3 regions of the Streptomyces sp. M92 genome follow, and region 2 is predicted to be linked to each of the others. Evidence: riboswitches for the same ligand, from Rfam matches in the RefSeq annotation. Region 2 holds a riboswitch; each other region holds the start of a gene.
What was found. Region 2 has a riboswitch for cyclic di-AMP ahead of M6G08_RS33955 (LysM peptidoglycan-binding domain-containing protein). Riboswitches for the same ligand answer to the same signal wherever they lie in the genome.
Positions count from the first base shown of each region.

Region 1: another riboswitch for cyclic di-AMP. It lies ahead of M6G08_RS11320 (transglycosylase SLT domain-containing protein); the one in region 2 lies ahead of M6G08_RS33955 (LysM peptidoglycan-binding domain-containing protein).
Region 3: another riboswitch for cyclic di-AMP. It lies ahead of M6G08_RS06845 (M23 family metallopeptidase); the one in region 2 lies ahead of M6G08_RS33955 (LysM peptidoglycan-binding domain-containing protein).

Region 1 covers NZ_CP101137.1:2,482,570-2,488,884, forward strand. Annotated here, with positions in the region: gene M6G08_RS11305 (glycosyltransferase family 2 protein) at 1-888, opposite strand, end outside; gene M6G08_RS11310 (GNAT family N-acetyltransferase) at 1,008-2,078, opposite strand; gene M6G08_RS11315 (HAD family hydrolase) at 2,349-3,158, shown strand; gene M6G08_RS11320 (transglycosylase SLT domain-containing protein) at 3,187-3,705, opposite strand; cyclic di-AMP (ydaO/yuaA leader) riboswitch at 3,710-3,877, opposite strand; gene M6G08_RS11325 (polyprenyl synthetase family protein) at 4,636-5,646, shown strand; gene M6G08_RS11330 (LolA family protein) at 5,910-6,315, shown strand, end outside.
Region 2 covers NZ_CP101137.1:7,361,277-7,367,591, reverse strand. Annotated here, with positions in the region: gene M6G08_RS33970 (nucleoside triphosphate pyrophosphohydrolase) at 1-877, shown strand, start outside; gene M6G08_RS33965 (cytochrome P450 family protein) at 874-2,169, shown strand; gene M6G08_RS33960 (transglycosylase family protein) at 2,317-3,390, shown strand; cyclic di-AMP (ydaO/yuaA leader) riboswitch at 3,574-3,740, shown strand; gene M6G08_RS33955 (LysM peptidoglycan-binding domain-containing protein) at 3,744-4,466, shown strand; gene eno (phosphopyruvate hydratase) at 4,760-6,040, shown strand; gene M6G08_RS33945 (FtsB family cell division protein) at 6,140-6,315, shown strand, end outside.
Region 3 covers NZ_CP101137.1:1,528,332-1,534,646, forward strand. Annotated here, with positions in the region: gene M6G08_RS06835 (PrsW family intramembrane metalloprotease) at 1-302, shown strand, start outside; gene M6G08_RS06840 (aldo/keto reductase) at 309-1,253, opposite strand; gene M6G08_RS06845 (M23 family metallopeptidase) at 1,393-2,427, opposite strand; cyclic di-AMP (ydaO/yuaA leader) riboswitch at 2,438-2,595, opposite strand; gene M6G08_RS06850 (PP2C family protein-serine/threonine phosphatase) at 2,844-4,028, opposite strand; tRNA gene M6G08_RS06855 (tRNA-Met) at 4,195-4,268, opposite strand; gene M6G08_RS06860 (dihydrofolate reductase family protein) at 4,325-5,455, opposite strand; gene M6G08_RS06865 (hypothetical protein) at 5,513-6,244, opposite strand.

The DNA.
Region 1 (6,315 bases), 4.9 Mb from region 2:
GTCGAAGCCGCCCACCGAGCGCAGCACCGCCGTGCGGAAAGCCATGTTGGCGCCGGAGCCGAAGCGGCCCGCGGTGAACGGGAACAGCGGCTCGCCGGCGGGCGGGTGCGCCGGGTCGTACGTGCGCGGGGTGAACCCCTTCGCGAAGCCGCCGTGGCTCTCCAGCAGTACCTGGGCGGGAGTGCGCAGCCGCGCCGGCAGGATCAGCCCCGTGGCGCAGCCCAGCCCCGGGTCGGCGGCGAAGGGCGCGGTCAGTTCGGTGAGCCAGCGCGGGTCGGCGACCACGTCGTCGTCGGTGAAGGCGACCACTTGGCCGCGTACGGCCACCAGGCCCCGGTTGTGCGCGATCGCCAGGCCCGGCACCGGTTCGCACACGTACCGCACCCGCTCGCCGTACTTCCGCTCGACCAGTTCCCGGGTCTCCTCGGTCACGGGCGCGTTGTCGACGACGACGATCTCGAAGTCCGGGTGGTCCTGCGCCAGCAGCGAGTCCAGGGCGCGGGCCAGTTGGCCGGCGCGTTCCCGGGTGGCGACCACGACACTGGCGGACGGTGGCACGGGCAGCGGCTCCGGCGGCGCCTGCGGGGGCAGCTCCCGGGCGAGCCCGGCCAGCACCGCCACCGGATCCGCGCCGTCGGGCACCTGCCCGAGGAGGGTGCCTACGGGCCGCCCCGCGCGTCTGACGAGTACGAACACCGAACCGGACGTGACCGGTGGGCTGCCCGGCCCCGGTCTCAGCTCGACGCCCTCGTCGCCACGGTCGCCCCCCGCCCCCGCCGCCTCCCGAGCACCCGGCAGATCCAGCTCGGCGACCTGCACCGGCCCGATGCTCAGGAACTGCTCGATCTCCCGCCGTGTCTCCCGCCGCGCACGCCGCCCACCGGCCATGCGCCCACCCCCTCGTGGTTGCCCTCGGTGCTGCTCTCGTGTTGCCCACCATCCCGACCGGCCCACCGTCCCGACCGGCCCACCGTCCCGACCGGCCCGCCGTCCCGACCGGCCCACCATCACGACCGGCGCAGCCGGGACGCGCCCCGCAGCGTCCGCACCGCCAGCGACGCCAGCCGCGGCCGCTCGCGCACGAAGCCGTGCGCGCGGCGCACCGGCTCGCGACCGAGCCAGTGCAGCGCGGCGCCCGCTCCCGGCCGCGTCGCCGCGCCCTCGTACACGGGCAGTTCGCCGGTCTTCAGCGAGTCCTTGTACTCCGCCGGGCCCCGCCCCATGTCGAGCATGCCGATGCCCTCGGCCGCGGCGGCCTCGGCCATCCGCAGGTGCAGGATCAGCCCCGGCGAGTACTTGGCGAAGTCCGGGTCGTACGCCGGGAACCAACACGCCAGGACCGTCGCCGAGCGGAGCCCGAAGTGGGCGGCGACCGGCCGTCCGCCGGCGTAGAGCACGGACAGCGTGCCCGTGCACTCCGGCGCCCGGGTCCCGGCCAGCCGCCGGACGAGCCGGGTGATCCACTCCCGGGCGAACCGGTCCCGGCGCCCCGTCCTGCGGTACTGCGCCGACTTCCAGCCCATGAGGGTGCGCAGTGCGGCCGGGTCGCGCTCGTCGAAGACGAAGCGCACGTCCCCGACCTGGCGGCCGAGCCGGCGCTCCTTGGCGAGGGTGGTCTTCAGGAACTTCGGCGACCGCGCGCGCAGCGCGCTCTCGTACGCCGCGTACCCCTGCTCCACGTCGATGACGTAGGTGGCGTGCTCCTCGGCGGCGAGCGGCACGAACAGACCCTGGTCCGCCTCCAGGTTGTCGAAGGCGAAGCTGGACAGGGAGCAGGCCCGCAGCAGTCGGCGGGTGTCAGGGGCGAGGTCCTGGCGCAGCACCGCGCCCTGGCAGTCCGACACCCCGAGCCCGATCGCGCGGCCCTGCCCCAGGGGCCCGCGCTCGTGCGGCAGGAAACCCGCCGCCTCTCCGCCGTCGTACACCACTGCCACCCGCGCTCGCGGCCGCACCCGGCCCACGACGTCGGTGAACTCCGGTTCCATGAACGGATTGCGTGGCGCCGTCGACTTGGCGCGCAGCTCGCGCCAGCGTTCCCGTTCCCCCTCGCCCAGTTCCTCCGGCCTGAGCACACGCACACGTCCGCTGTTCAACCCGACCCCCCGATCAAGCTCCCCCTGGACACAAGGAAGGTACCTCCGGGGCCGCCCGGCCGGTAGGTAGCGGACCATCTTGTTGCCAACCGGTGCACAGGCCTTTAACCGGCTTTAGCCGATGATGTGTAAGGTTTCGGACACGATCGGGCGTCGTCGTGCGTACTCGGACGTACTCGCTGCGCCCTCGTTCGGAAGCGGTCCGGAAGCGGTCGCGGGTGAGTCGGGCACGTGCCGCGTCCGTATTCTCTGATCATGGACCGCACCGCATACTCACTCGTCGCCACCGACCTCGACGGCACGCTGCTCCGCGGCGACGACACCGTCTCCGACCGGTCGCTGGCCGCGCTGGCCCGGGCGGCCGACGCCGGTGCGCGGCACCTGGTGGTGACGGGGCGGCCGGCGCCCAGGGTGCGGCCCCTCCTGGACCGCCTCGGCTGCACGGGGCTCGCGGTGTGCGGACAGGGCGCGCAGGTGTACGACGCGGGCGCGCACCGGATGCTCTGGTCGGTCACCCTGGACCGGGAACTGGCCGAGACCGCGCTCGGCAAGATCGAGGCGGAGGTCGGGCAGGTGTACGCCGCGGTCGACCAGGACGGCGTCGACGGCCTCACCCTCATCGAGCCCGGGTACCTGATGCCCCACCCCACCCTGCCCGCGGTGCGCGTCGGCCGGCGCGACGAACTGTGGGCCACGCCGATCAGCAAGGTGCTGCTGCGCCACCCCGACCTGTCCGACGACGAGTTGGCGGCGACGGCGCGCGCGGTGGTCGGCTCCCTCGCCACGGTCACCATGTCGGGGCCGGGGACGGTGGAGCTCCAGCCGTGCGGCATCACCAAGGCGACCGGCCTGGCGCTGGCCGCGGAGCGCCTGGGGGTGGGCCGGCAGCGGACGATCGCCTTCGGGGACATGCCCAACGACATCCCCATGTTCCACTGGGCTGCCCACGGTGTCGCCATGGCCGGCGCCCACCCCGAACTCAAGGCGGTCGCCGACGAGGTCACCACGGCGAACGAGGACGACGGCGTGGCCGTCGTCCTCGAACGGATCTTCAGTACCTCTTGATGCGGCTCAGTACGCGCCCGGGTGCGGCTCAGTAAGCACCGAAGACGTTGTCGATGGAGCCGTAGCGGTCGGCCGCGTAGTTGCAGGCGGCGGTGATGTTGGCGACCGGGTCGTACGGGTCCCAGGAGGTGCCCTCGACGTGGTACGCCCGGAAGGTCGGGTCGATCACCTGGAGCAGGCCCTTGGACGGGGTGCCGTTGATGGCGTTGATGTCCCAGTTGTTGATGGCGAGCGGGTTGCCGGACGACTCCCGCATGATGTTGCGGTGGATGCCCTCGTAGGTGCCGGGGATGCCGTGCTGCGCCATGACGTCGAGCGACTCGCGGATCCAGCCGTCGAGGTTGTTCGAGTACGCCGTGGTGGCGGTGGCGGTGGCGGTGGCGGTGGCGGTGGCGGTGGCGGCCGGCGCGGCGGCCGGGGTGGCCGCGGAGGCGCTGGTGGCACCGATGAGCGGCAGGGCGAGCACCGCGGCGCCGGTGCCGGCCACAGCCAGCTTCCGGGCGATACGGCCGGCGCGGGCGTGACGGTTCTGACCGTTGGCAGACATGCTGAGTCCCTCTCCTTACGCCTGCGAGGTGAGCTGTCGGGTTCGGGCGGGGAGGTGCCCGGCCGGGCCCTGACGGGCACGGCTTCACCCCGAGCCGCTCCGGTGGTGACCGGTGCGGCGACTTACCTGGGTCCCCCGCTCCTGCCGGCGAGTGTGTTGGCGGATGACTGTGCGTCCGGGCGGTGGCAGGATTCGGCGTCCGCCCGACAGGCCGGGAACGTATGCGAGAGCACATGTCCGGAACAAGTGCAGGAATCACCCAACACGCCTGTTGACCTTGGTCTGGGGCATTTGGGGTGCTTGATCCTTTGCGGCCGCCAAGCTTCAACTCGCTTGCGGGGCAACGGGAGGGCGCAGTCGGCGGCCGGGTTGCCTGCGGGTGGCCCGAAGTGAGCCAACTCACCGGCCTCAATAAGAGCGGCAATTCGGGCATTCAGCCCAAGTGTGAGTCAATCGTTCGCAGGTCGGGAGGGCTTCGGGAGTGGGAGGGCGTCGGGGGTGGGAGGGCCTCGGGGGTGGGAGGGCTTCGGGAGTGGGTGGGCCTCGGGGCGGGTGAGCGGCCGGCCCCGAGGTGCCGTCGGGCGGTCTCCGTGAGCGGCCGCCGTGCTGTCCGGTGTTCACGAGCGCGCCCTGCGGGCATGCGTTCGTATCGACAGAGGAGGGCCGAGTGGGTGACGTACTCGGAGTGCGGGCCGTTGGGAGGGGTGATGTGATCTTCGGTGGCGGCTTCTGGCGTCGAGGGTGTCGATCGATATCTGCTCATATCGCCTGATCAAAAACATACCGCGCATGATCCGATACCGACCGGCCTGTAACGGTGGGCGCTAGCGGTGATCGAAACGTGACCGGATACGCTGACTTGAGTGGTGGCAGCGACCTATCGACAAACCAGGTAATCGCCAGTAGACACCAGCAGACAGGAGACCCCTCGTGACCGTCGTCGGGCCGTTCGGGCTGAGCGTGCGGGACCAGGCTCTGGAAGCCGATGTCCAGGCCGGATTGGTCGCGGTCGAGGAAGGGTTGCTTGAGGCAACCAAAAGCGAGGTGCCCTTCATCACGGAGGCCGCCCAGCACCTGGTGCGGGCCGGCGGCAAACGGTTCCGGCCACTGCTGGTGATGCTCTCGGCCCAGTTCGGCGACCCCTACGCCCCCGGCATCGTGCCCTCGGCCGTCGTCGTCGAGCTGACCCACCTCGCCACCCTGTACCACGACGACGTGATGGACGAGGCCGCCGTGCGCCGCGGGGTGCCCAGCGCGAACACCCGCTGGGGCAACTCGGTCGCCGTCCTCACCGGCGACTTCCTCTTCGCCCGCGCCTCCCAGATCCTCGCCGACCTCGGCCCCGAGGCGGTCCGCGTGCAGGCGCTGGCGTTCGAGCGGCTGGTCACCGGCCAGATCCTCGAGACGGCCGGGCCGCAGGACGGACGTGACCCGGTCGACCACTACCTGGACGTGCTGGGCGGCAAGACGGGGTCGCTGGTGGCGGTCTCCTGCCGGTTCGGCGCGATGATGTCGGGCGCCGACGAGACCGTCGTCGACGTGCTCACCCAGTACGGCGAGCGGCTCGGCGTCGCCTTCCAGCTCGCGGACGACGTCCTGGACATCGCCTCCGACTCCCAGGAGTCCGGCAAGACCCCCGGCACCGACCTGCGCGAGGGCATCCCGACCCTGCCGGTCCTGCGGCTGCGCGAGCGCGCGGAGCGGCTGGGGCTCGCCGAGGACGTCGCCCTGTCCGAGCTGCTCGACTCCGACCTGAGCGACGACGCCCGGCACGCCGAGGCCCTGCGCCTGCTGCGCGCCCACCCCGCGCTGGAACAGGCGCGCAAGGACACCGTCCGGTATGCCAGGGACGCCCGGGCGGCGCTGGCCCCGCTGCGGGAGTGCGAGGCGAAGTCCGCGCTGGTGGAGCTGTGCGACGCCGTGGTGCACCGGGCCGGCTGACCGCGCGGTGCGGTGACCCGCCTCACGTCGTGGGCGTACCCCGCCCCCTACGGGCCGGGGGAGCCGCCGCCCGTCGGTGTCATCCCGTAGGAGTACGCGGAGTTGAGTCCGCGGTCTGACGCTTCTCCCCGGCCGATTTGGTCAGATGGACACCACGGAAAACACCAATCCTCACCGATTCGGGTGAGAATGGCGGCTCACGGGTGAGACGACGAGTGCGAGGTCGCGAGACAGCCGCCGCCGACGACGGAGGTAGGGCACAGATGGCACCGATCGATTCCGACGACAACAGGACCGCCGCGGAGGGCGAGGACTCGCGCGCCGGACGGCGCAAGGCCGCGCGCTACGTCGTCCCGGTCGCGGTGATGGGAGTGGCGGCCGCGACGATCGGGCTGGTCCCCGCGATCGCCGACTCCGGGGACCCGGACCTCCCGAAGGTCACGGCGGAACAGCTCATAGAGAAGATCGCCAAGTCGGACGTCGAGCAGCTGTCCGGCACGGTGAAGATCACCACGGATCTGGGCCTGCCGAACCTCGGTGGCCTGGAAAGTGGCTTGATGTCCGGTATGTCCGGCGCGCCGGGTGCGGCCGGTGAGGAAGACGGCTCCGCCGCCGACCCGTCGGCCAAGCTCACCGAGCTGGTGTCCGGCACCCACACGCTGCGGGTCG
Region 2 (6,315 bases):
CTGGCAGGCCCTGCGCACCGCCGACCGCGTCCTGTGCGCCGACGGTGCCCACCCGCAGCTGCCGTATCTGCGCGAGGCCGGCATACGGGTCGACGAGGCCGCCCCGGCCGCCGAGGAGCTGGTCACCGCCTGCGCCGGCGGGCACACCGTGGTCGTCGTCGCCACCGGTGAGGGCGAGCCCGCCCTCACCGACGGGCTGGCCCGCCTCGCGGGCTCCGGCCGCCTCTCCATGCCGGATCTGGAACTGCTCCCGGCCTCCTACGACCTCCCCGGCGCCCGCCTGCTCGACCTCGTCCAGGTCATGGACCGCATCCGCGTCGAGTGCCCGTGGTCCTCGCAGCGCACCCACAAGGGCCTGGCCAAGTACGCGATCGAGGAGGCGTACGAACTGGTCGAGGCGATCGAGGACGGCGACCGCGACGAGCTCCGCGAGGAACTGGGCGACGTGCTCCTCCAGGTCGTCTTCCACGCCCGCATCGCCGAGGAGGACCTCGACGCGCCGTTCTCCGTCGACGACGTGGCCGCGACCATCGTCGACAAACTCGTCCACCGCCACCCGCACGTCTTCGGCGACGCCACGGCGACCACCCCCGAGGAGGTCAGGGAGCACTGGCTGCGCACCAAGGCGGACGAGAAGCAGCGCGCCTCGGTCACCGACGGCGTCCCCCTCGGCCAGCCCGGCCTGGCCCTCGCCGCCAAGCTCGCCTCCCGGGTCCGCACCGCGGGCCTCCCGGTCCCCCTGCCCTCCGGCGAGGGCATCGGCTACGAACTGCTCGCCCTCGCCGCCCGCGCCGAGTCCGAGGGCACGGACCCCGAGGCGGCCCTGAGAGCGGCCGCCCGCGCCTACCGGGACGCGATCAGGGAGGTGGAGGCATGACCGGCCCCGCGCCCGCCCCGGCCCCCGAGCTGTTCACCTGGGAGTTCGCCGCCGACCCCTACCCCGCCTACGCCTGGCTGCGCGAGCACGCCCCGGTGCACCGCACCCGGCTGCCCAGCGGAGTGGAGGCCTGGCTGGTCACCCGGTACGCGGACGCCAGGCAGGCGCTCGCCGACCCGCGGCTGTCCAAGAACCCGGCCCACCACGACGAGCCCGCGCACGCCAAGGGCAAGACCGGCATTCCGGGGGAGCGGAAGGCCGAGCTGATGACCCACCTGCTGAACATCGACCCGCCGGACCACACCCGGCTGCGCCGGCTGGTCAGCAAGGCGTTCACACCCCGCCGGGTCGCGGAGTTCGCGCCGCGGGTGCAGGAGCTGGCGGACGACCTCATCGACCGGTTCGCGCGGACCGGGAGCGCCGACCTGATCCACGAGTTCGCCTTCCCGCTGCCCATCTACGCCATCTGCGACCTGCTCGGCGTCCCCCGCGAGGACCAGGACGACTTCCGGGACTGGGCGGGCATGATGATCCGTCACGGGGGAGGCCCCCGGGGCGGGGTCGCGCGGTCGGTGAAGAAGATGCGGGGCTATCTGGCCGACCTCATCCACCGCAAGCGGGCCGCGCTGCCGCCCGAGCCCGGCCCCGGCGAGGACCTGATCTCCGGCCTCATCCGCGCCTCCGACCACGGCGAGCACCTCACCGAGAACGAGGCCGCGGCGATGGCCTTCATCCTTCTCTTCGCCGGCTTCGAGACCACCGTCAACCTGATCGGCAACGGTACGTACGCCCTGCTCACCCACCCCGAGCAGCGGGACCGCCTGCAGGCGTCCCTCGCCGCCGGCGAGCGGGGCCTGCTGGAGACCGGCGTCGAGGAACTCCTGCGCTACGACGGCCCGGTGGAGATGGCCACCTGGCGCTTCGCCACCCGGCCGCTCACCCTCGGCGGGCAGGACATCGCGCCCGGCGACCCCGTCCTCGTCGTCCTGGCCGCCGCCGACCGGGACCCGGAGCGCTTCACGGACCCGGACACCCTCGACCTCGCCCGCCGGGACAGCCAGCACCTGGGGTACGGACACGGCATCCACTACTGCCTCGGGGCCCCGCTCGCCCGGCTGGAGGGACAGACCGCGCTCGCCACGCTCCTCACCCGCCTCCCGGACCTCCGGCTCGCCGCGGAGCCCGGTGAACTGCGCTGGCGCGGCGGTCTCATCATGCGAGGCCTGCGCACCCTGCCCGTGTCCTTCACACCCGTCGCGGCATCGGCGGGTCATGGTGCGCCCCCGAAGTAAAAGTGACACGCGCTCAACTTTGTGATCTTCACGTGATCTGCGCGGCATGAACTTGTGACAAGCGATCATCTGCCTATACGTTCACGGATCAGCGTGGCCTGAGCGTTACCGCCGCGCGGTCCCCGCTGTCTCGTGAAAGGTCGTCGCATGCTCTCCGGGAACGGTCGTCACCGTCGCCCCCGCCAGGCTCCCGCCCTGGTCGTCGCCGCCGGAGTGACCGGCTCCGCCATCGCGATCCCCCTCCTCGGCGCCACCGGCGCCCACGCGGCCGACGGCGCGAACTGGGACCGGGTCGCCGAGTGCGAGACCGGCGGCGCCTGGAGCCAGAACAGCGGCAACGGGTACTACGGCGGCCTCCAGATCTCCCAGGAGGCCTGGGAGCGGTACGGCGGCCTGGAGTACGCGCGCAGCGCCGACCAGGCCAGCCGCTCGCAGCAGATCAGAGTCGCCGAGAACATACACGCGGACCAGGGCATCGCCTCCTGGCCGACCTGTGGTCTGCTCGCGGGACTGGGCAACGATTCGGGGGTCCTGGACGGCGGCACCGGTTCGGCCGGTGACGGTTCGTCGGGGACCGCGGATCCCTCGCCGACGCCCACCGCCCCGGAGGCGAGTGACCCGTCCGGCACGGCCGACCCGTCCGGTTCCACGAACCCGTCCGGCTCGACCGGTTCGGGCGAGACGTCCGAACCGGCCGCCGGGGCGTCTCCTTCGTCGTCCCCCGCGCCGACTTCTGACCCCTCGTCGACCAGTGAGGACGAAACGCCCAAGCCGGGCACTTCCGTCGAATCCGATTCCTCGGCGGGTGCCGACCCGCGGGAATCCGGCGGCCCGTCCACAGGAACCACCAAGGCCGATGGAACGGACAAGGTGGGGCAGAGTGACGGTGCGTCGACGGCCGCCGACGGTGGCGAGTCCGGTGCGGGGCGGCACCGCGGCGACAGTGCCGACGAGAGTGCGGCGAGCGGCCGTACGGACGGCCGTGCGGACGCCTCTTCGGGCCGGCACGCCTCGCGCGGTGAGGGTGAGGCGCGGGAGGCCGTGGACGGCGCCTACACGGTCCGTTCCGGAGACAGTCTCTGGGGCATCGCCGACTCCCTTGACCTCGACGGCGGGTGGCGTTCGCTCTACGCCGGCAACAAGGACGTCGTCGGCTCCGACCCGGACCACATCCTGCCCGGTCAGAAGCTCACGGTCACGGGCGAATCGGGCGAAAAGTAGGGGGAGTTCACGTCACGGTTAGAGACTTTATGTCCGTTTTGGATCTCGTGAGAGATAGGTCTCAGAAGCCGTGATCGTCTTTGAAAATCCGCGGAGCGCGTGTCTACGGTCATGACCGCTCGCCATCGCGGGCCCCGGCTGCCGCAACGCCGAATCCTGCCAGCGGCCGCACGGGAACAGTCGTCGCTTCGAGCGCCGCAGGCAGGAGCGGGGGAACCAAGGTAAGTGCCGCACCGGGCAGTTGAGCCGGAGCGGCTAGGGGTGGAGCCGAGTTCCGCGAGGGACCCGGCCGGGCAACTCAACCGGCCCGAACCCGACAGCTCACCTCGCAGGCGTCGGTGAGGGGATCAACCATGCTGTTTTCCGGCAAGGGCAAGCACCGCCGTCCGTCCAAGGCCACCCGTATCGTCGCCGTCGCCGGTGTCACCGGTGCCGCCGTCGCCGCCCCGCTGATGGCGGCCGGCAACGCCTCCGCCGCCACCGCGTCCGAGTGGGACGCCGTCGCGCAGTGCGAGTCCGGCGGCAACTGGTCCATCAACACCGGCAACGGTTACTACGGCGGTCTGCAGTTCTCCGCCTCCACCTGGGCCGGCTACGGCGGCACGCAGTACGCCGCGACCGCGGACCAGGCGACCAAGGCGCAGCAGATCGAGATCGCCGAGAAGGTGCTCGCGGGTCAGGGCAAGGGTGCCTGGCCGGTCTGCGGCACCGGCCTGTCGAACGCCGCGTACACCGGCGGCGGCTCCGAGAGCCAGGACAGCGGCTCCTCGCAGAGCCAGGACAGCGCCTCCACCGCCGAGCGCTCCACCGAGCAGAAGGCCTCCCGCTCCGACGAGCGTCCGGCCGCCGAGCCGAAGGCCGACAAGCCCGCCGAGAAGAAGACCGTCACCACCCCGACCGGCAAGAAGGTCGAGAAGGGCGACGGCGAGTACGAGGTCGTCAAGGGCGACACCCTCAGCTCGATCGCCGAGGAGCACGACGTGAAGGGCGGCTGGGCGAAGCTGTTCGAGCTGAACGGCGACATCGTCGACGACGCCGACCTGATCTACCCGGGCCAGCAGCTGCACCTGAAGTAAGCGGCGGCCCCCGTGACTCCCGCCCCGGTGCGTGTTCCCCCGTACGCACCGGGGCGGGTTTTTCGCGCCCTGGATCCAGCCCTGGATCCAGCCCCGGAATCACCCGTGATCCCGAACGGATTTTCGGAAACGTCTTTGTTCCGTTCGGAAACAATTTACTCTCGGTTCTGTCCAGCGGGTGGGCGATCGGCTGGCCGATCGCCCGGAGCCGGTTAGGCTCGGTCCCGCAGAGCCGCCGCGGTCCTCGGACCCGCGCGTCACACCGAAGCGTCACATTGAAGAAGGAGATGCTCGTGCCGTCCATCGACGTCGTCGTAGCCCGGGAAATCCTGGACTCCCGAGGCAACCCCACGGTCGAGGTCGAGGTCGGCCTCGACGACGGCAGCACGGGTCGTGCCGCCGTTCCCTCCGGCGCCTCCACCGGCGCCTTCGAGGCCATCGAACTCCGTGACGGCGATGCCGGCCGTTACCTGGGCAAGGGCGTCGAGAAGGCCGTCCTCGCCGTGATCGAGCAGATCGGCCCGGAGCTGGTCGGCTACGACGCCACCGAGCAGCGCCTGATCGACCAGGCCATGTTCGACCTGGACGCCACCGACAACAAGGGCTCGCTGGGCGCCAACGCCATCCTCGGCGTCTCCCTCGCCGTCGCCCACGCCGCCTCCGAGGCGTCCGACCTGCCGCTCTTCCGCTACCTGGGCGGCCCCAACGCGCACCTGCTGCCGGTGCCGATGATGAACATCCTGAACGGCGGCTCGCACGCCGACTCCAACGTGGACATCCAGGAGTTCATGATCGCCCCGATCGGCGCGGAGTCCTTCTCCGAGGCCCTGCGCTGGGGCGCCGAGGTCTACCACACCCTGAAGAAGGTCCTGAAGAGCAAGGGCCTGGCCACCGGCCTCGGCGACGAGGGCGGCTTCGCCCCGAACCTCGGCTCCAACCGCGAGGCCCTCGACCTCATCCTCGAGGCGATCAAGGAGGCCGGCTACACCCCCGGCGAGCAGATCGCCCTGGCGCTCGACGTGGCCGCCTCCGAGTTCTACAAGGACGGCGCCTACACCTTCGAGGGCAAGACGCGCTCCGCCGCCGAGATGACCGAGTACTACGCCGAGCTGGTCGACGCGTACCCGCTGGTCTCCATCGAGGACCCGCTGTTCGAGGACGACTGGGAGGGCTGGAAGACCATCACCGACAAGCTCGGTGACAAGGTCCAGCTCGTCGGCGACGACCTGTTCGTCACCAACCCGGAGCGCCTTGCCCGCGGCATCGACGAGAACGCCGCCAACGCCCTCCTCGTCAAGGTCAACCAGATCGGTTCGCTGACCGAGACCCTGGACGCCGTGGAGCTGGCCCAGCGCAACGGCTTCAAGTGCATGATGTCCCACCGCTCCGGCGAGACCGAGGACGTCACCATCGCCGACCTGGCCGTCGCCACCAACTGCGGCCAGATCAAGACCGGCGCCCCGGCCCGCTCCGAGCGCGTCGCCAAGTACAACCAGCTGCTGCGCATCGAGGAGATCCTCGACGACGCCGCGGTGTACGCCGGCCGCAGCGCGTTCCCCCGCTTCAAGGGCTGAGCACCGCCCTTGTAGGCAGCGTCGTACGTACGTCCCCGTACTCGGTCCCGTACCGTGTGCGGGGACGTACGCACGTGTGGACTGAAGGCGGGGACAGACATGGCGGTGAAGGACCGGGACCGTTTCTCCACCGCGACCAGGATCCGGATCATCGGGGAACAGACCGCGGCCCGGGTCTACCGCTCGCAGACCAAGCGCCAGGCCCGCCGCTCCCGCCTGACCGGCCGGGCCGCGCTGCTGGCGATGGTGCTCTGCTCGCTCGTCGTCGCCCTCGC
Region 3 (6,315 bases), 5.8 Mb from region 2:
GCTTCGCCGTACGGGAACGGGAACTGCTGGGCGCCCTGTGGCAGCGCCGCGAGGTGGCACGTCCGGCACTGGACCACGCGGCCCGCGCCACCGCTCCCCCGCCCGTCGCCCCCTGGCCCGGGTCCGGGGTGACCGGAGCGCCCGGGGTGTACGGCGCCACCGTGGCTCACGCCACGTACGGCTACGCGGGCCCCTGGACTCCGGCCTTCGCGGCGGCCCCGTCACCGGCCCCGTACGCCGTGCCGGCCCGGCCCTCGTACCCGTACCCGCCGTACGCCCGGCCCCACCTCCACCGGCCGTAGCCTGCCTCAGGCCGACGCCTCCGTCAGCCGCCCGGTCTCGTCCTCCGTCAAGGTCAGCTCCGCCACCCCCAGCAGCGCCGACAGCTGCTCCACCGTGCGCGCGGACGCGATCGGCGCGGCCACCGTCGGCTGTGCGGCCAGCCAGGCCAGGGCGACCGTGGCGACGGGGGCGGAGTGGGTCTCGGCGATCTCGTCCAGGACCGCGAGGACCCGCTGCCCGCGCTCGCTCTCCAGGTGCTTGGCGGCGCCGCCCGCGCGCGGGCTGTCGACGGTCGCGCCGGGCCGGTACTTGCCGGTGAGGAAGCCGGACGCGAGGGCGTAGTAGGGCACGGCGGCCAGACCGGACCGCTCGGCGAGGTCGCGCAGTCCGCCCTCGTAGGTGTCGCGGGAGACCAGGTTGTAGTGGGGCTGGAGTGCCACGTACCGGGCGAGGCCCTCCCGGTCGGAGAAGTCCAGGGAGGCGGCGAGCCGCTCGGCGGAGATGTTGGAGGCGGCGATGTGCCGGACCTTGCCCGCCCGCACCAGTTCGTCGAGCGCGCCGATGATCTCCTCGACCGGCACCTCGGGCTTGTCGAAGTGGGTGTAGTAGAGGTCGATGTGGTCGGTGCCCAGGCGGCGCAGCGAGGCGTCGGCGGCCGCCTTGATGTTCGCGGCGCTCAGTCCCGGGTAGTCGGGGTGCTGGCTGACCTTGGTGGCGAGGACGACGTCGTCACGGTTGCCGCGGGCCGCGAGCCACTTGCCGAGGACGGTCTCGGACTCGCCGCCGCTGTTGCCGTCGACCCAGGCGGAGTAGGAGTCGGCGGTGTCGACGAAGTTGCCGCCCGCCGCGGTGTAGGCGTCGAGGACGGCGAAGGAGGTGTCCTGGTCGGCGGTCCAGCCGAAGACGTTGCCGCCGAGGGCGAGGGGGAAGACCTTCAGGTCGGAGGAGCCGAGCTTGCGCAGAGGAGTCATGTACTGCGTCAACGAGCCCGGCGGATCCCGGGATTCCGGCAGCGGGGCAAAAATCCCGCAAACCGGCAGCCCTGACGTCGGGGGGTCGCCGTCAGGACCGCCGGGGATCAGGAGTGACGACCGGCGTGTGCGGTGTGGCTCAGGGGGTGAGGCCCTTGCTCTGCAGCCAGGCCATCGGGTCGAGGCTGCCGCCGCCGGCCGTGTGGACCTCCATGTGCAGGTGGGCGCCGGTGACGTTGCCGGTGGCGCCGACGCGGCCGATGACGTCGCCGGTGGTGACCTTCTGGCCGACGCTGACGCTGATCGAGGACTGGTGGGCGTACCAGATCTCGGTGCCGTCGTCGAGGGTGAGCACGGTCTTGTAGCCGTACGACCCCTCGTACCCGGCCGACGTGATGGTGCCGCTGTGCACCGCCTTGAGCAGCGTGCCCGTGGGGGCGGCGAAGTCGAGGCCGGTGTGGTGGCCGGAGGACCAGTAGGGGCCCGCCTGCCCGAAGGTGGAGGAGATCGTGTACGAGGAGGTGGGCAGCGTGAACTGCTTGGCCAGCTTCGCGAGCCGCTCGGCCTCGGCCTTCTTCGCGGCTTCCTCCTCCGCCTTCTTCTTGGCGGCGGCGGCCTCGGCCTCGGCCTCCTTCTCCGCCTTGGCGGCGGCTTCCGCGGCCTTCTTCTCGGCGGCGGCCGCTGCCTCGGCGGCGGCCTTGCTCTCGACCTGGGCCTGCTGCTGCTCGGCCTGTGCCATGATCCGCGCCCGCAGCGACTCACCCGCGTCGGAGGTGCCGCTTTCCTCCCCCGTGCCGGCGGAGGCGGCGGCGATGCCGCTGAGCGGGGTGGCGGAACCCTCGGGCTCGGGCTCCTCGTCGGAGAGGATCGAGCCGACGTTCGGCATGTCCGGCATGGAGATGGACACCGGCGGCTTGCCGGTCTGCGCGCTGGCCATGCCGCCGGCGCCGACGGCGGCTATGACACCGACGCCGAGGACGGTGGAGCTGCGGGCGAGTCCGCCGCGCTGCTTGGCGACGCGGTGCCGGCCGCGCACGGGGCGGATGGACTCCGCGGTGGGGTTCCACTCCTCCCAGGGGCCCTCTTCGGCGCGGTGGACGTCGTAGCCGAAGGTGTCGGTGTCGTGCCCGCTGGGCACGAACGGGGCCTCGGGGGCAGGCCGGTTGGACGCCACGTGGGCGTACTCCTTTCCTTCCTTTCGCCTACCGGGTTAGCTGACGGGTTCGGAGCAGGAAGGTCTCCTACGCGCGTATATCCGCCGTGCCTGGCACGGCGTCATACGCCCGATTCACCCCAAGTGGTGGTTCCCCGGTTCCCTCGCGGGATTCGGCGCGTGCGCACGGAGCCGCCTTCTGTGACGGCTGGGACGACCGCGCTGCGTTATCGAACGTTAATAGACGGGGGCCTCGGATTCCAAGCCGTTCCGCTTGATCATTAACAGAACCCGGGGTGACACAGGCCTCATGAACGGTGAAATCCGCACGAGTTGACCCCTCCTCAGCGCCCCTTCGGCACCCCTTTCCGCAAGCACCACACCTGACGGTATGTCAGTTGTTATGCGCAGGGCGCTCGCCCCGTCACGGGCCGTGGTCAGGGCCGTCGTACGGCGAGCAGCGCCATGTCGTCGGCCATGCCGCCCCCGGAGTGCCTGCGCACGTCCTCGGCGAGGGTGCCGAGCAGGTCTTCCGGGTGCCGGAACACACAGCCGGCCAGCCGCTCGTGCGGGTCGTAGAACTCGCCCCGGCCGTCGCGGGCTTCCGACAGTCCGTCGGTGTAGAGCAGCAGCGTGGCCCCGCCGGGGAACGGGGCCTCCTCCGCCCGGTCGGGCCACACGCCCAGTTCCCCCATCCCGAGCGGCAGCGCCGACTCCCGGGCGGGCAGCAGGCGCAGGGTGCCGTCGGCGTAGAGCAGCAGCGGTGGCGGGTGCCCCCGGTTGAGGACGCGGACGACGCCGTCGCCGTGCGGGAGTTCGGCGAGTACGGCGGTGGTGAACCCCTCGAAGGCGTCCAGCCCGTCGCGCCGGGTGCCCTCGCGGGCCAGCGCCCGCTCCAGCCGCTGGGCCACCGCCTCCAGTGTCGCCTCCTGTTCGGCGGCCTCCCGGAACGCGCCGATCACGACGGCGACGGCGGCGACCGCGCCCATGCCCTTGCCCCGCACGTCGCCGACGATGAGCCGGATGCCGCGCGGGCTGTCCTGCACGGCGTACAGGTCGCCGCCGATGAAGGCGTCGGCCTGCGCCGCCTCGTAGCAGGCGGCGATCTCGAAGCCGCCGATCCGCTCGGCGGGCTCGGGCAGCACGGCCCGCTGGGCGGCCTCGGCGATCTCGCGGACGGAGACGAGCCGCTCGCCGGTGCGGCGCACGAAGGCGTTGACGAGGACGGCGAGCACGGCCACCGTCGTGATGGTGATCAGCTCCGTGAGGGAGTCGACGTAGTGGATGACCTCCTTGGTCAGCTGGAGCCCGACGACGGCGGCGACCACGGCGGCACTCGTGAGCACCGTGCCGCGCCGCGAGTAGACCGCGGCGGCGACCAGGGGCGCGGCCGTGTAGAGGGGGCCCGCGGTGAAGTAGCGGGGGGTGAGGATGTCGTACAGGACGGCGACGACGATCAGCAGGACGGGCAGCGCGCGTACCAGGACCCGCCCGTAGGGGGCCCGGCGGCGCGGCTCTTCCCCGGGCGGCAGTACGCCGGCGGTGACGCCCAGTCCGGGGTCGGGCACGGGATCGCCGGGGAGCCGGCCGCCGGCCCTGGCGTACGCCCCCTCGTCGTCCACGTCACCTGGCCGCACCACTCGTCTCCCGCCACCCCGCACGTCCGCGCCGCTTGCCGCCTGGCCCTCCAGGTTTGCGGGAGTGGAGGCGGGGGGCGAGTCGTGAGGGCCGACCGGGTGAACGCACCGAGGGCCGGAATCCTCATGGATTCCGGCCCTCGGCCTTCAGTAGCGGGGACAGGATTTGAACCTGCGACCTCTGGGTTATGAGCCCAGCGAGCTACCGAGCTGCTCCACCCCGCGTCGTTGTGTTCACCACTGTACGTCATCCGGGGGGCGGAATGCACATCCGTATCTCCCTACCCCTCCAGATGGCGGTTCGGCGCCTTCGCCCGCCCCTCGTAATCCGGCAGTACGACGACGGTGGCGCCCTGCGCGGCGAGCACCCCGCTGCCGTCCGCGCCCGGCACGAAGGTGTCCGGCTCCCGCCAGGCCGTGACCACGCGGCGCACCCCCGCGTCGAGGATCAGCCGGGCGCACGGGGCCGGCCGGGAGGCGCGGCGGGCACACGGTTCCAGGCTGGAGTACACGGTGGCCGTGGCCAGCCGCGGGTCGCCCGGGCCGGTCTTGGCCAGCGCGGCCTCCTCCGCGTGCACCACGGCGTCCCCGCCCTCCCGCGAGTGCCCCCGCGCCAGCTCCGTGCCGTCGGCGGCGACCACGACCGCCCCCACGCTGAACGCCGTCCGAGACGGCGGGCACAGCTCGGCCAGCTCGCAGGCGAGCGCCAGCCAGTGCCGGTCGGCGGCGGTCACCCGGTGGCCGGTGCCGGGCGCCGTCGGCAGGTACCGCGTCAGTACGACGTCCTCGATGCGCCGCGCCTCCACCAGCCTGAGCCGCCCGCTCTGGTACCCGCCGGGCCCGAACAGCCGGGGCGCGTCCGGGTCGCCCACGAGGAGCGGCGCGAGCACGAGCTGAAGTTCGTCGGCGAGCTCCTGCCGCAGCAGCTGGGTGTGGACCGTCCCGCCGCCCTCGACCATCAGCCGCTCCACCCCTCGCCGGTCGTGCAGGTACTCCAGCGCCGTCCGCCAGTCGAGCACGGCACCGAGCGGCACGACGTCGGCGGCGATCCCGAGCGCGTGGGCCCGCCGGGCGCCCTCGTCCGTGGTCAGCAGTACCTTCTCCCCGCCCGTGTGCCAGAACCTGGCCGCCGGGTCCAGCTCGCCGGTGGCGCTGACGGTGACCTTGAGGGGGTACTCCGCCCGCCCCGCCGCGACCCGGGCGGCCCGCCGCTCGGGGGAGTTCACCAGCAGCCGCGGATTGTCGGCCCGGATCGTGCCGGCGCCGACGAGGATCGCGTCGACCGACGCCCGCACCTGGTCGACCCGGTCGAAGTCGGCGGGCGAGGAGAGCAGGAGCCGTTCGGGGCCGGTGTCGTCCAGGCAGCCGTCCAGGGAGACGGCGGCGGAGAGGAGGACGTAGGGAAGGGGCATGGCTGGCGCTCCGACGGACGGACGGATGGACGGACTGGGAGGGGCTGCCGAGGACCGTTACGTGCCCGTGAGACGGGCGAACCGCACCGGCTCGGCCAGGGCCTCCTCGGCATGGGGCACGTCCGCGGTACGGGCGGCGAGCGTCGCCACCGCGAGCCGGGCCGGCAGTGCCTCCGCGAACTTCAGGCCGCGCCCGGCCCGCTCGTCCACCTCGGGCAGGCACAGCCCCGAGGGGGCTTGGGGGACGGCAGCGGCCCAGCTTGCGGGGGTGACGTCCTCCCGGAGCGGCACCCACTGGTCGTGGGCCCGCCGATGCGGCACGACGACGGCTGACAGGGACGCGGCGAGGGTGGCGTTGGCCCGGTGGCCCGCCCAGGTCCACCAGCGGATGTCTCCTTCGGTGTGCCGGGTGACGAGAGTTCCGCCGGGGTGGACGGTGTGCAGGTGCCTGTCGTGGGCCTCGGCGAGTGCGGCGGCCGCGCGGGGCGTCAGCCGTACCGGCGGGTCCTCTCCGAGCAGGACGTCGCGGGCGGCGCGGGCGGGATGGAAGGAACGGACACGAACGGTCGCGAAACCGCTCCACCGTGCGCGTCCGCCCTCGTCGGCCGGTTCCACGGAGCAGCGCTTTCGGTTCCGGTCGATGTAGGTGACCAGCCAGTTGCGCCCCGCGAGCAGCAATTTGCGTGGGCCCTCGACGTGCTCGGTGAGCAGGTCCGGGTCGGTGCGGCCGATCTCGGCGCGGCCGTGGAACACGGTGAACTCGGGTGGGGCCGTGAAGACCGCTGTCAATGGTCGGCCGCGTAGAGCGCTGCGACGGACTTGGCGCGGCGACGCGCTCTCCTCGGACGATGCGGGCGGCT